Regions from separate parts of the Pseudoalteromonas phenolica genome, predicted to be linked through region 1. Evidence: predicted binding sites of a transcription regulator. Region 1 holds the regulator's gene; each other region holds the start of a gene.
The links. Region 1 encodes sigma-54, which starts transcription at its own class of promoters, with help from an activator protein. Its sites were predicted from a motif close to GTTGGCACGNNNNTNGNNT; they were not measured.

Region 1 (2,210 bases):
CCAAAGAGAGCAAACTTTAGACGACCTACTTGATGAGTTTAACATTCAGCATATTAGGGACAGTCAGGGCATGGCTTTATCTGGCGGTGAGCGTCGACGAGTAGAAATTGCTCGCGCTTTAGCCGCTAACCCTAAATTTATCCTCTTAGATGAGCCTTTTGCTGGCGTTGATCCAATTTCAGTGTTAGATATAAAGAAAATTGTTGAGCATTTAAAAAATCGCGGCATTGGCGTACTCATTACAGATCACAACGTAAGAGAAACTCTTGATGTTTGTGAGAAAGCTTATATTGTTTCACATGGTGAATTAATCGCGTCAGGTACACCTGAATCAGTTTTAGCTGATCAAACCGTTAGAGACGTCTACCTAGGTGAACAATTCCGTCTATAGTTAATGCAAGACATTATCCAAATAACAAAAAGGATTGTTAGAAATACATGAGGCAATCGCTACAGCTGCGCATGGGGCAGCAACTAACCATGACACCACAATTGCAGCAAGCAATTCGCTTACTGCAATTGAGCACATTAGATCTGCAACAAGAGATCCAAGAAGCGCTGGATAGCAACCCTTTACTTGAAGTTGATGAATCAGAACTAGAACCAAGTGCTGATGACAATGATTCAGACAAAGCAGCCAAAGATACTGACTCTGGCGAGCAACTTTCTAATTCTGCTGATGATGGTCACGGTGAGGAGCCGACCAGCGATTACGAGCTTGATAGTGATGCAGCACTTAGCAAAGAAACGGTCAGTGACGATCTAGCCATGGATGTGACTTGGGACGAATACATGAGCGCTGCTCCAAGCTCCAGCAGTGGTCCAATGCCTGAAGACGAAACCATTTATCAGGGTGAAACCACTGAAACACTGCATGAATACCTGATGTGGCAATTAGAGCTCACCCCGTTTAGCCCTACAGATAAAGCCATCGCCGTTGCCATCGTAGAAGCAGTTGATGATGCAGGCCTACTGACTATCAGCACTGAAGAGCTTCTCGAAAGTATTAATGAAGGCAATGATGAAGAGTTAATCGAACTCGATGAAGTTGAGGCTGTATTAAAACGCATTCAACTATTTGACCCTGTAGGCATTGCGGCTCGCTCTTTACAAGAATGCTTATGTATTCAACTCAATCAGTTTGATGCAGATACGCCTTTCATTGCTGAAACAAAAATGGTGTTAAGCGAACATATTGATTTACTCGCTAGCCGTGATTACCGCACCATCATGAAAAAGACCAAGCTCAAAGAGCCTGAGTTAAAAGAAGTGATGACGCTTATTCATAGTCTTAACCCTAAGCCTGCCGCCAGTATTATCCGTGAAGAATCTGAGTACGTTATTCCTGATGTGTCAGTGAAAAAAGTGAAAGGCCGTTGGATTGTCGAACTAAACCCTGAATGCATGCCTAAAATAAGAGTTAACGATCATTACGCGGCAATGTCTCGTTCAGTTAAATCAAGCTCAGACAGCCAGTTCATACGTTCTCACTTGCAAGAAGCCAAATGGTTCATCAAGAGTTTAGAAAGTCGTAATGACACTTTAATGAAAGTTACTAATTGCATTGTGCAACAACAACAGGCATTCTTTGAACATGGACCAGAGGCAATGAAGCCTATGGTTTTAAATGATGTTGCTGAGATGGTCGAGATGCACGAGTCTACCATTTCTCGTGTCACCACTCAGAAGTACATGCATACACCCCGTGGCATTTTTGAGTTGAAGTACTTCTTCTCAAGTCACGTAAGCACTGAAAACGGAGGTGAATGCTCATCCACTGCGATTAGGGCATTGATCAAGAAGCTAATTGCTGCAGAAAACACTGCTAAGCCATTGAGCGACAGCAAGATTGCAGATATATTGGCAGAACAGGGAATCAAAGTGGCACGTCGTACAATTGCAAAATACCGCGAGTCACTCTCTATTCCACCGTCAAATCAGCGTAAAAGTCTGATTTAAGACGTAAACCAAGAGAAGGAAAATGCTTATGCAACTAAATTTAACTGGTCGTCACGTAGAAATTACAGATTCATTAAGAGACTATGTAAACACGAAGTTTGCAAAGCTAGAAAGGCATTTTGATCACATAAACAACGTTCATGTGATCTTAGATGTTGAGAAGCTGGTACAAAAAGCCGAAGCCACTGTTCATTTAAATGGAGCTGAAATTTTCGCTTCAGATGAACATTCAGATATGTATGCAGCCATTG
Region 2 (2,210 bases), 710 kb from region 1:
TCTAAGTACTTTTCAGGCTTATCAGCATTATTCAATGCTTGGCTATAACGCGGATTGCTTTGAAGAAAATTCACATAATCATTAATACTGTCTTTTATTGATTCATAAGCTCTGAAGCTGGCTTGTTTTTGTACAGGCAAGCCTTTCTCAAACTCTAATGTCATTTTTTTGGCATGCTCTCCCTGCCAAGATCTATCCGCTTTGATATTAAATAAGTTAAGGCTGCTACTGCCATCTTGCTTAGCAATAACATGCTTACCCCAGCCTGTTTCGAGCGCTGCTTGCGCAATCATTACCGCTGGGTTCAAACCAATTTTCTGTGCTGCTGTTTTAGCGTGTTCCCACATCTCACTGATAAATGACTCCGGAGAATCAAAGCGAGGTTGTTCATCGGCTTTTACTGCTTTAGCAACCTCCGGCGCTATTTCAGGCTGACGACGAATAAATTCAGGAAGTTGCTCAGGTGTGGGTTTTTGCATAGGTAACTGTGCATCATTACGAAGAACGGATGACGGCTTATAACCTTCAACATTAGGTGAAAGCTGTTTAACAATGAGATCGGCTAATCCAAGACTACCTTTTTTTGATAACTCTAAAGAAAGCTGTTGATCATGCATCTCCTGAAAGAACTTCACACCACTTGAATTAAATGGGCTGTTTTTATCTTCCATTGCTTCATTGGCTTTACGCATACTTTTCATCAGCATTTGCGTAAAAATAGATTCAAACTGCTCAGCTGCTTTTTTTAGTGCTTCATTCGATGCTTGTTGATCGCCACCGCTTTTCAACGCATCTTGTCTAAGTGCATTTAGATCACCTAAATCAAAGAAGTTTTGTTTTTCTAACGGATTGGTATTCATACTCATCAATTACACTAAATTAGTCATACACTAACAAAGCAATAATCGAGCCAAAAAAAAGCCTCGCAATTGCGAGGCTAAGTATCTGATTATAAATAAAACACTAAATGACGACTAATTGACCATTAATAGCACCGGCTTCTTTCAGTGCTTCTAGGATCGCCATTAAATCCCCTGGCGCAGCACCTACTTCATTAATCGCTCTGACCAAATCATCAAGGCTTACACCTGGATTAAAAACAAATGCTCTTGAGTCATCTTGATTAACATCGACGATACTTTGGCGGGTTACAACCGTTTCGCCATTTGCTAAAGGTTGTGGCTGAGATACCATTTGATCTTCAGAAATCGTCACTGTTAAGCCACCATGGGTAATGGCAGCTGGTTGTAATTTAACATTTTTACCAATCACAATCGTGCCTGTACGTGAATTGACGATAATCTTGGCTGAAGTATCTGCCGGTTTGAACTCTAAATTCTCAAGTGTCGATAAATAAGCAACGCGCTGTGAAGGGTCACGAGGCGCAATTACACGAACAGACGCAGCATCCATTGGCTTTGCACTATTAGGTCCGACCAAGTCATTAATGGTGTCAGCCAAACGTTTTGCTGTTGTAAAGTCAGGACGATTAAGGTTAAAAGTAATAAAGTCACCCTGTGTAAAAGGGCTTGCAACCGCTCGCTCAACTGTCGCCCCATTTGGAACTCGGCCAACAGTAGGTGTATTGATAACAACTCTACTTCCGTCTAGCCCTTCAGCGCCTAGACCACCCACAATTAAACTACCTTGTGCAATGGCATACACATTACCGTCGACCCCTTTAAGGAAAGTTTGCAGTAAGGTGCCCCCTCTCAGGCTGCCTGCGCTGCCTATTGACGACACTGTAATGTCAATATTCTGGCCTGGCTTCACAAATGGTGGTAACTCAGCATGCACGGCCACTGCCGCCACATTTTTAATTTTTGGCTTCAAGCTGTCAGGCAAAGTGATACCGAAGCCACTTAACATGGCTTTAAAGCTTTGCTCTGTGAAGCGAGATTGCTCACCTGTACCTGGTAAACCAACTACTAAACCATAGCCCACCAATTGGTTAGAGCGAACACCTTCAACCATGCTGACATCTTTAATTCGCTCAGCTTGCGCTGCTTGGCTTATTACTAATAGTAAAGCCACTGTCATTACTTTAAACATTTTCATCATGGTTCCTTAAAATGGCATCAAGGTACTTAAGAAAAACTTAGCTAACCAACCCGCACTTTGTGCTTCTTGACCATCACCTTTACCTGAGTATTGAATTCGCGCATTGGCAATACGATTCGACTCAACCGTATTATCTGATTTAACATCCG
Region 3 (2,210 bases), 1.8 Mb from region 1:
ATCATCTAGATCATCACTATCTGAACCATCATCAAACGCGACATCATCACTTAAAAGGCTATCTAGTTCATCTTGATCTAAAGTATCGTTGCCTGACTCGAAGCTATCATCTTCTAAAGAATCAAACATCATGTCGTCATCTTCAGGCAAAATGTCATCGTCTAGCTGCACGCTATCTTCAACTGGTACGCTGCTATCTAACGGCGGTACATCTAAGTCCAATGGATCAGCCGCTGCTGCACCTGCGACTCCTGCGGCTCCTGCTGCAGCTGGCGCTTGGGGTAGAAAATCATCTTCGTCATCAGCGTCATTGGCATTCTTTCGTTTACGTAAGAACATGACTAAACCACCAATCACTAATAAAGCTGGTAAAGTTGCCAACAACCCAATCATCACTGGGTTTGAGAGTAAATCAGCGCTTTGTTCTTCTTGTTGCTGTGCTCTTTGACGTTCAATCAAAGCATTTTGAAGTTCGATGACCGACTGCAGCTGTTGCTGAATTTCAGAATCTTGCCCAAGCTGGTTACGAACGTTTTGTAGCTCTTCAGAAATGTTCGTAAGCTGACCTTTTAGCTTGTTGTTTTCTTCTAGTATTTCTTCAACACTGCGAACAGAGTTCTTAAATTGTGATTGTAGCTCCTGTAGCTTAGCATCTTGCTCCATTTGCAATGACTTAAGTTGCGAAGTAAGTTGCTGTTGTGCATTATCAACATCGATTTTTCGTGCTTGCGTAACTTTCTTTTGCGCTTCTTCGATGGTTTGGTTGTCGAGCATGCCGCTCTTTTTTAGCTCCCACAAGTCATCGTCTTGATCAGAACGCTGCTTTGCTATGGCAGGGTTTTCACGACGCATTTCAGCAATGGTCGGTATTTTAAGGTATGCGCCATCGCGCATGTGATTGAGGTTTTTATCTAAAAAAGCATTGGGGTTTTTGCGATAAAGGGCACTCATTACTTGGTACACAGTAACAGAACCGTCATCAGGCCTAACTTTTTGCGCGATTCGCCACAAAGTATCCGAAGGTTTTATCGGGCCGATAGAGCGACCCATTTGACCATAATCGGCATTTTTGGGGCCCTTTAAAATAGTACCTTCTTGTGTATAGGCTGGTATGGTTATCAATGCAAATGCAAAGAAACAAATAAACACTAAACCGCGCATGTTGATCCTTTAGATATCATGTCCAACATCGTGCTAAACATTAAAATATTGCTAATGGTGGCTTTTGCAAGCTCTATTCCAACTGCAAACTATAAACCACTTACATTGGAATATCTATGGCAAAGCTTTGATAAATAATGCCTATACCGTACTAAAGCATGAGAAGATGTGAACAAAGAATATTGTTTATAGTCAATATATTGGCTAGTTTTTAAAAGTGAGGTAATAAAAAAGCGGCAAAACCCTGCCGAGACAGGGTTTTATCATTGCGAATTATAAATAGTTATTTACTAACTCTTCAGCTATTTGCACGCTGTTAGTTGCTGCACCCTTGCGAGTGTTGTCTGAAACTACCCATAGGTTTAAACCATGAGGGTGTGATATGTCAGCGCGTAAACGACCAACATACACAGTGTCATTGCCGCTAGCATCAGATACAGGTGTTGGGTAATCATTTTCGTCTTCGATAAGTTCAACACCAGGCGCATCATTCAGTAATTGCTTAACCTGCTCTAGGTCATATGGCATACGTGTTTCTAAATGTATGGCTTCAGCATGACCAAAGAACACAGGCACACGCACTGCTGTTGGATTCACCATTACCGAGCTGTCACCTAAGATCTTTTGCGTCTCCCACACCATTTTCATTTCTTCTTTGGTATAGCCATTCTCTTGGAAAGCATCAATTTGTGGGATCACATTAAACGCGATTTGCTTAGGGAAAACATCGTTTTCCATCGGGCGCGCATTCATTAAGTTAGCTGTTTGCTTTGCCAGCTCATCAACCGCTTCTTTGCCAGCACCAGAAACCGCTTGGTATGTCGATACGTTAATTCGGTCAATCCCATAAGCATCGTAAATAGGCTTAAGTGCAACCAGCATTTGAATTGTCGAGCAATTTGGATTAGCAATAATGTTGCGATTTCTAAAGTCTGCCAAGTTATGTGCGTTTACTTCAGGCACAATCAGAGGAACATCATAGTCATATCTGAAATGCGAGGTATTGTCGATTACAACACAGCCCGCTTCTGCGGCGATGGGTGCATATT

Region 2: a site for sigma-54 is predicted at 897-915, ahead of flgJ (flagellar assembly peptidoglycan hydrolase FlgJ). Genes of this name have one in related genera too.
Region 3: a site for sigma-54 is predicted at 1,226-1,244, ahead of PP2015_RS10520 (FimV/HubP family polar landmark protein). Genes of this name have one in related genera too.

The regions. Positions count from the first base shown of each region.
Region 1 covers NZ_CP013187.1:330,311-332,520, reverse strand. Annotated here, with positions in the region: gene lptB (LPS export ABC transporter ATP-binding protein) at 1-391, shown strand, start outside; gene PP2015_RS01545 (RNA polymerase factor sigma-54) at 439-1,959, shown strand; gene hpf (ribosome hibernation promoting factor) at 1,988-2,210, shown strand, end outside.
Region 2 covers NZ_CP013187.1:1,035,361-1,037,570, reverse strand. Annotated here, with positions in the region: gene flgJ (flagellar assembly peptidoglycan hydrolase FlgJ) at 1-860, opposite strand, end outside; gene PP2015_RS04625 (flagellar basal body P-ring protein FlgI) at 964-2,058, opposite strand; gene flgH (flagellar basal body L-ring protein FlgH) at 2,068-2,210, opposite strand, start outside.
Region 3 covers NZ_CP013187.1:2,399,777-2,401,986, forward strand. Annotated here, with positions in the region: gene PP2015_RS10520 (FimV/HubP family polar landmark protein) at 1-1,161, opposite strand, end outside; gene PP2015_RS10525 (aspartate-semialdehyde dehydrogenase) at 1,435-2,210, opposite strand, start outside.